Rubinisphaera italica: one gene and its partner. The protein of the gene in region 1 interacts with the protein of each later gene in a pairwise test. Links are inferred from orthologs where the notes say so. Each region holds a gene or a part of one and is shown in the gene's direction. Other genes may lie near its edges.

Region 1 (4,831 bases):
TCGGACTCTCGATCATCTCGTCGCCGATCAAATTGGAACTCAAACTCCATTCCCGACACTCGAATTCAGCTGCAACAGTCATCGCGATAATAAAGAATCGATTTATTTCGACAACATCTCCTGGTACGGCACCGGACATCTGGCTCCTTCGATCCGCGATCCCCGAAAAATGTATCGCCGTCTGTTTTCGACTCAGGAAATTGATCAGTATCGAGACATCACCGATCTGGTCCTCGAAGATGCCCGCGCGATGCGAAAACAACTGGGCTCAGCCGACCGGGAGAAATTTACCGAGTACTTTGAGTCGATCCGTACCATTGAACTGCAGATGGATCGACTGGAGAAAATGAAGGCGGAACTCTCGCTGGTTAAACTGGATGAACCTCCTGAAGCGTACCTGCCTCGCGGAGAATATATTCGTCTGATGGGTGACTTGATGGTGGTTGCTCTGCAGACCGGATTGACCAATGTCACAACCTTCATGGTTGGTCCTGAACGCTGGGACACGCCTTATAAATTTGAAAGTCTGTTTGACACCCCTCGCAGTCATCATCAGATGTCGCACAATCAAACCAAAATGATTGACGACCTGCTGAAAGTCGATCGCTTCCACATGGAACAGTATGTGTATCTGCTCAAAAAGATGGACTCAATTCAGGAATCCGACGGCTCCACATTGCTCGACAACACCTTGTTCACATACGGCTCCGGGCTGGGAGATGGTTCCACACATCAATACAACGACCTTCCGATTATTGTTGCAGGAGGCGGAAAACGCGTTTATTCCGGTCAGCACATCAATATGCCGGAAGGGACACCGCTGTCCAATCTCTGGCTGACTCAGGCTCAACTGCTGGGGCTGCCGATGAAAAGATTCGCCGACAGCACCGGACCGATTGCTACATTGATCGCCGGATAAATTTCTTCAATGGGTAGCACGTCCCTGAGCATCGCCAAGAGTGTGGTCATCCGTTATTGCCACGACCTCACTTCGTTCTGTGACGTGCCCCCAGGAACTTGCTTACACAAAATGCATTTCACGCAACAACTCATTGCATTGTTGAACTACGGCGACTGGCAGTAAGTCGGCTAACCGTTAAGATGAATTGAACGAGTTAATAATCCGTCAATGTGCCTAAAGGAATATCGTTTCCAGATTCTGATCTGGCACGAGGTCATCGCGAGTGAGCCGACAACAGAATTTATTTGAGGATGCCGCCGAGCTGAAATGGCAGCGGGCTGATCGGGAAGATCAGTTGTTTGCGGCGATCGTGTTCAATCGGCCGATGGAAACCGTGTATCACTATCTCGTCCCGCCCGCATTACGGGAAATGATTCGTCCCGGCCAGCGCGTGCAGGCTCCGTTTGGTCGTGGAGATCGTCCGACTATCGGCTTTTGTGTTGGCTGCGAACAGGGCCCCCCCGAAGCGATTGCGAAGCGGAAGAATGTCAAAGAGCTGATCAGCATTCTCGATCGTGAGCCGATCGCCGACGCAAAAATGCTCGGCCTGACGAAATGGATTGCCGAGTACTATCTTTGCTCCTGGGGACAGGTTCTGCATGCGGTCATTCCCGCGGCTGTCAAAAAAAGTGCCGGGACACGGCAGGTCAAACTCGTGGAAATCGATCCTGAGGTCTTACCAAATCTGGAAGACTTGAATCTACCTGCCAAGCAGCGAGCGGTGATCGATGTGCTGCTCGATGCCGGCGAACCTCTGCCGGTTGGCGAAATTACTCAGTCGGCTGGATGCGGAACGTCTCCCATCAATACCTTGCTCAAGAAGAACATCCTCACCGCGATTCGTGAAACGCGAATGAACTATGAGCCTCCTGAAAAGCTGGTGGCTCGGGAGGCTGACTTGATTCTGGCCGATCAGCAGCAGGCAGCATTGGATGCGATCACGCATGCGATTGATCATGGCAAGACAACCAAAACGCCGGAAATTGAAGAGGTCGCCGATCCAAGAAAAATCGATCATTACAAGGGCGATCAAACATTCCTGCTCCATGGCGTGACAGGCTCGGGGAAGACGGAAGTTTATATTCGCGCCATTCGGCACGCGGTCGATTTCGGACGGCAAGCGATTGTGCTGGTTCCGGAAATCAGCCTGACGCCTCAAACGATCCGCCGATTCCGCAGACGTTTCGATTCGGTCGCCGTGCTGCACAGTCATCTGACCGACAGTGAACGCCACTGGCAATGGCAGCAGATCGCCTCCGGAAATGTGCAGGTGGTGGTCGGTGCCCGCAGTGCGATTTTTGCTCCGACGCCCCGGCTCGGCCTGATCGTCATCGATGAAGAACATGAAACGACATTCAAGCAGGAAACGGTGCCGAGATATCACGCCCGCGAAGTCGCCCGCAAGCGAGCAGCGATGGAGGGGATTCCGCTCGTCCTCGGAACGGCGACGCCGATGCTGGAATCCTGGTGGTTGGCGAAGCAGAAAAGTTATCAGCTGATCAGCATGCCGAAACGGATTGAAGAACTACCGATGCCTCCGGTCGTGACCGTCGACACGATGAACGATCCCCTCATCAAACGAGGTCACAATATTGGACGGGCGCTCAAGAATGCGATTGATCAAACCCTGAAAAACGATGGGCAAATCATTCTATTCTTCAACCTGCGAGGATTTTCACCCGTGTTGTGGTGCCGTTCCTGTGGTGAAAAACTGAGTTGTCCGCATTGCGATACCAGTTTGACGTGGCACAAAGATCGCAAGCTCTGTGTCTGTCATACCTGCGATTACACAATACCAATGCCCGGCCAATGTCCAGCTTGTAAAAAACAAGGACTGCGGCATTTCGGAGCGGGAACACAGCGTCTCGAAGAAGAAGTCCGCAGTAAGTTTCCGGGAGTGACTGTCTTACGTATGGATAGCGACTCGATGCGGAAACCGGGAAGTCACGACGAGGCTCTCGAACGCTTTCGTCACGGCGAAGTCTCAATTCTGCTCGGCACCCAGATGATTGCCAAAGGGCTCGACTTTCCGAATGTCACGTTGGTGGGTGTCGTCGATGCCGATACCGCTTTGCATCAGATTGACTTCCGGGCCTCGGAGCGAACTTTTCAATTGATTTCCCAGGTCGCAGGCCGGACTGGTCGCAGCTCACGGGGAGGCCGGGTGCTGGTGCAGACGATGCAACCGGATGCCGAGGCAATCCGCTTTGCCGCCGAGCACGATTTCATCGGCTTTGCGAACCGGGAACTGGGACATCGTCTTGAACGTAAGATGCCGCCGCAAGCGGCACTCTTGCGAATCATTCTCCGCGCCAAAGATGAACCGCTCCTCGACACTGCCGGACTCGAAATGGTCGAAGAACTGCAAAAGCATGCGGAAACCCTGCCCGATAAATACCGCATCCTCGGCCCGGCTCCCGCTCCACTGGCGAGACACAAAGATTACTATCGCTATCAGATTCTCATCACAAGCACTTCCCACACCGCCATATGTGCTTTGATCGAAAAGTGCCGCAAGCAATTTGATAAACTGACAATGATTGAATACGCACTCGATGTCGACCCGCTGCAAATGCGATAAACACTTCACACGTTCATTCTTGAGCATATTCCAAAATCACCTGCAACGTTTGGCAGGAGCAAACTCAGTGTTTTACGGTCATTTGGAGTCCAAGCGACTGCAGAAACCATTTGAAAATGGTCTAATGGACTGTTCCAATTTAAGCTTCGGGTTGTGTACCACTGGCACCTTAATATTGAGTTGGAACAGAGCACTAGTACCTCAATTCATTTGATATTGTGGGTACAAGCGTTTGAGTTTGATACGAGCCTCGCTGGTTGTAAAGTGCCAGTCGACACCCGATTGGCTTTCGTTGCGATGGTTCATCCAAGCTGTCACTTCGCGGCTCAATGTTTCAATATCTCGGATGCGTCGCGTTAAACATTGTTTGGTCAACACGCTCAATTCGATCTCGGCGACATTCAGCCAACTCCCATGTTTGGGCGTGTATCGGATGTCGATCCTGTCGGCCAGGCGCTTCGCCTCAGCCGGTTCAAATGTTTCATACAACGCCCCCACGGTGTGAGTATTCAGATTGTCGCAAACCAGAATCACCATTTCCGCATTCGGATACTCTTCATCGAGCAACGCTTTGATCTCGGTGGCCCAGTCGCGACGCGTCTTGGTCGGACGCACGCTCACTTTTCGCCAGCCCGCTTTCGGTTCGGTAAACAGAAAGTGGTTGGCGGTTCCGTTTCGTTCGTACTCGTAGTCATATCGGGCAGGCTTCCCCGGTTCACAGGGAAGCGGCTGCCGGGTTTCTTTGATCAGTTGCATCGGTTGCTCGTCCATACACACCACCGGATATTCTTCGTCGTACTCCCACTGATAAATGTCCAGCACATCTTCCATCCGAGCAACAAACTCGCCATTCTCTTTGGCAGGAATCACCCAGCATTTGCGGCGATGAGGCTGCAACTCGTTTTTTTCAGCGTCCGACCAACTGTTGTCGGTGACACGCTCTCCACAATTTCCAACTCGACCATCCGATCGGCCAGTAACTCCAACGTCCAGGCCGCACGGCCTTCCGGCGCCTGGCTACAGGATGTTGCGATCAACCGAGCTTCTTTCTCGCCATCAAAAATGGGCTGACGGGAGGGACGCTCCTGTTTCTTTCGCTCCAGGGCCGTTTCCAGCCCTCCTTCCACAAGTCGCTGCCGGACATTCTTGACCGTGTTGAGATGACACCCGAATGCTTCGGCTGTTTTCTCATCCGACCAGCCAGGTCCCTCGGCATCCACCTTGAGCAGGATATGAGCATGCTTAATTTTGTAAGCCGCCGCCTTCCCCTTGAGAACGATGGCCTCCAG
Region 2 (3,775 bases), 4.8 Mb from region 1 along the record:
TCAAACCTACATGAATTTGAGTGGTTCTTCAGTCGCCTCACTTATTAATTTCCACAAACTTCCTCCAGAAGATATACTGATCATCTGCGACGATCTGAACCTGCCATCGGGACAACTCCGCTTGCGAGCCTCGGGTTCGAGCGGGGGGCAGAAAGGACTCAAAGATATTGCAGTGAAATTGAAGACGGAAGAATTTGCGAGATTAAGGTTTGGAATTGGGCGTCCCCCGGGTCGTATGGATGTCTCCAGTTATGTGTTGCAGAAATTTTCGGATGCAGAACTGACTGAGATTCAGATTTCGGTACAACATGCCGCAGATGGAGTAGAAACCTGGGTCAAAGAGGGTGTTGTGAAGGCGATGAATCAAATCAACTCGAATTCTGTCTGAGAACTTCGAGCGGAAATAAGGTAACGAGATTGATTCTTTGTGGATTTTCGTTACCCTACGGTTTGCAATTTGCTTGACTGCATTGCATAGAGAATACAGTATCCTTCACTGCTGAAGCAGTGGTGGTTAAATAAATGATTATCCACAGTGTGGATGGGTTAATGACTTCCCTCTAACAGTTTGCTCTGTAGCATGGGATGTTGCTGAAGTTCGATCGGGAGAGACACGTTGGCCTTACGTAGTTACGAAATTATGTTTCTGTTGGACAGTGGTAAATTTGCCACTGACCCAGATGGCGTTACCGCAGAAGTAAATACAATTTTAGACAAAGTCGGAGCAGAGGTTGTCTCAGCCCGTCCTTGGATGGATGGCAAACTCGCCTATCCGATTGAAGGACAACGTAAGGGATTGCACTACCTGACTTACGTCAAAGCCGATTCAGGACAAATTCAACAGCTGCAGCGTTTGTGCCGCTTGAGCAATGTTGTTTTGCGTCATATGTGCATTGTTCCACCAGAACAACTGTTCGACTTGATGTCGACATCACTCTCTGGTGATCCATCTGCGGAAGACGAAGGGGCAGAAGGAGAAGGAGAAGAATCAAAGGGTGACTCTTCTGAAAAAGCCTCCTCAGACGAAGAAGAAACAGCAAACGCTTAATTCCACCCGGCTGGCAAAAACCAGTTGGCTTGTGGGCAGGATCGATGATCGTTTAGCCGGATTTGTGCCGGATTAACGAAGAATGGGAGTTGCAATGGCCAGTTTTAATCGTGTTATTCTGATGGGAAATCTGACACGCGATCCTCAGGTACGCTATACGTCTGGTGGAACAGCAGTAACCGAAATCGGCCTGGCGGTAAATCGACAGTGGTTCGACAAGCAGACTAATTCTCGCAAGGAAGATACGACGTTTGTCGATGTAACCTTGTGGGGTCGTCAAGCAGAAGTCGCTGGAGAATATCTGGCAAAAGGTCGTCCAGTGATGATTGAAGGTCGACTGCAACTCGATCAGTGGGAAGATAAACAATCAGGAGAAAAACGCAGTAAATTGCGAGTCGTTGGGGAAACGATGCAATTACTGGGTAGTCGCGGTGATGGTGGTAGTGGCGGCGGAGGTGGTCGATCAAGCAGTGGTGGAGCACAATCCCGTCCATCTGCTGGTGGTGGCTCCTCTTCACAGCCTCACGACGATATGCCCCCTTCCCCTGTCGATTCCTTTTACGACAGTGGCCCCGAAGATGATGATGTTCCTTTTTAGGGAAGCGTTCCTGTCACTGGAATAAAAACAGGATATTTGAAACAAAATTAGCTAGAGTCAATGGTGTTGTCTATTCAGGGAAGCACGACAACGGAGTGTTTATTTCGGATTGACAACCTGATCAATAAAGCTCGTAAGAGCAATACTTTTCAAATTCGATGTTCAAGGTATTATTATGGTGCGTCAAGTCAAACGTCGGCCAGTTTATTCACCTCGCACCAGTGGTGCAGTTGAATTGATGCTCGCTGAAAATGTTTCCACATTAGGGAAACAAGGTGATATCGTTCGCGTAAAGCCGGGCTATGCTCGAAACTATCTGCTTCCTCAGGGATTGGCGACTATCGCCACCGAGGAAAATAAGAAGGCTGTCGAAGAGCACCGTGTCAAACTTGGAGAACTTGAGAAGCAACGCAAAGGCGCTGCCAAGAAATTGTCCGAGAATGTTTCGAAATACTCGGTCACCATCGAAGCCAATGCGAACGACGAAGGTCATTTGTATGGCTCAATTCTGGCTGCAGACATCAGTAAGTCTCTGATCAAAGCTGGTTACAAAGTCGAGCCGGAACATATCCGTCTCGATGGACCGCTCAAAGAACTCGGAATGTACACCGTGAAGCTGCAGTTGCACTCTGAGGTCTCTTCGGATGTCAAAGTCTGGGTTGTGCCCATTAGTGGCTCGAAGTAATCCCATCAGTCAAACAGCTCACTGAGTATGTGTTTGACTTGAAGGGTGCCGACCAGGGCGAATCAAACAGGATGTCGAGTTCGGCATCCTGTTTTTGCGTCTACTGTGATAGTCAGTAAAATGGAGTGAACATGTCGACCGATATGAAAAGTGCTGCTGCGGAGGGCTTACTCAGTAAACGTCCGCCAATGAACCTCGATGCGGAAAACAGTGTGCTGGGCTGTTTGATGCTCGTGAATGACACGGTCGATCAAGTTCTGGGCATCTTGAATGCTGATCAGTTTTATGATGATCAGAACCGTCGCATTTTTTCGACGATTGCTGACATGTTTGAACGTGGCGATCGAGGGATCGATGCCGTCACACTGGCTAATGAACTCGAAAAGCTGGGTTCATTGGAAAAAGCGGGAGGCGTGCCCAAGATCCTGGACATCATGGAAACGGTACCTCATGCCGCCCATGCTGAGTATTATGCGAAGATAGTACGGGAAAAATGGCTGCAGCGTCAGCTCATCTATACCTGTAACGAGATTCTGAAAGAGGCCCACCATTCTTCCGATGACATCAACGATATCTTGTCACGCTCTGAACAGAAGATCTTTCAGCTGGCCGAGCAGCAGGAATCGCTGACACGAAGTGATATGAAATCGATCCTGATGGAAACCTGGGATCGAATTAACAGTCGCCGGGACCAAGAAGGAACGGTTAGTGGCCTCAACAGTGGCTTTGTGGGACTTAATGAACTGACGAGTGGCTATCAGAAATCCGAACTCATCATTTTGGCCGCTCGCCCGAGTATGGGAAAAACAGCTTTTGTCTGTAACTCCACCCTGGCGGTTGCGGGACTGGCAAAAAGTGGAGTGTTACTGTTTAGTCTGGAACAGTCGAAAGCAGAATTGGCCGAACGTCTGCTGTGTATCCATTCGAAAGTCGATGGCCACAAAGTTCGACAGGGGGATCTGGATGAAATGGATCATCATGCCCTTCTCGAAGGCTCAACCGAATTGAGTCAGTATCCGATTTTTGTCGATGATCAGCCCGGTCGCACAATGTCGCAAATCGCAGCAGTTTCGAGACGCATGAAACGACAATACGATATCGGCATTGTGATTATCGATTACCTCCAGTTGATTGAAGCCGAAGACAAGAACCAGCCTCGTGAACAGCAGATTGCCTCGATCACAAGACGTCTGAAATTCCTGGCCAAGGATTTGGACATTCCCGTCGTTGCCCTGGCCCAGTTGAACCGAGGAGTTGAACAACGCGAAGATAAACGACCTCGACTTGCGGACCTGCGAGAATCTGGAGCGATCGAACAGGATGCCGACGTTGTGATGTTTCTGCACCGTCCGGAAGCCTACGATCCCGAAGATCGCCCCGGTGAAGCCTTCGTGATTGTCGCCAAAAACCGAAGTGGTCCGATCGGAGATGCACACCTGACTTG

The links. The genes of interacting proteins can lie anywhere in the genome.
Region 2: the proteins of priA (region 1) and Pan54_RS05035 interact in binary tests that used the Escherichia coli proteins (3 or more experiments, as listed by UniProt). The link is inferred for Rubinisphaera italica from one-to-one orthologs.

Annotation. Positions count from the first base shown.
Region 1 is NZ_SJPG01000001.1:6,153,905-6,158,735, reverse strand. Bases 797-3,863 are described here. They hold priA (replication restart helicase PriA), read left to right. Parts: upstream 797-1,184; coding sequence 1,185-3,542; downstream 3,543-3,863. Other genes in these bases: Pan54_RS23585 (DUF1552 domain-containing protein), read left to right, coding at 797-919. Also shown: more of Pan54_RS23585, read left to right, coding at 1-796.
Region 2 is NZ_SJPG01000001.1:1,308,990-1,312,764, reverse strand. Bases 1-2,894 are described here. They hold Pan54_RS05035 (single-stranded DNA-binding protein), read left to right. Parts: upstream 1-1,142; coding sequence 1,143-1,646; downstream 1,647-2,894. Other genes in these bases: dnaB (replicative DNA helicase), read left to right, coding at 2,463-2,894; rplI (50S ribosomal protein L9), read left to right, coding at 1,822-2,331; rpsF (30S ribosomal protein S6), read left to right, coding at 617-1,048; pth (aminoacyl-tRNA hydrolase), read left to right, coding at 1-388. In the rest of the region: more of dnaB, read left to right, coding at 2,895-3,775. UniProt on the Escherichia coli protein: Plays an important role in DNA replication, recombination and repair. Binds to ssDNA and to an array of partner proteins to recruit them to their sites of action during DNA metabolism. Acts as a sliding platform that migrates on DNA via reptation.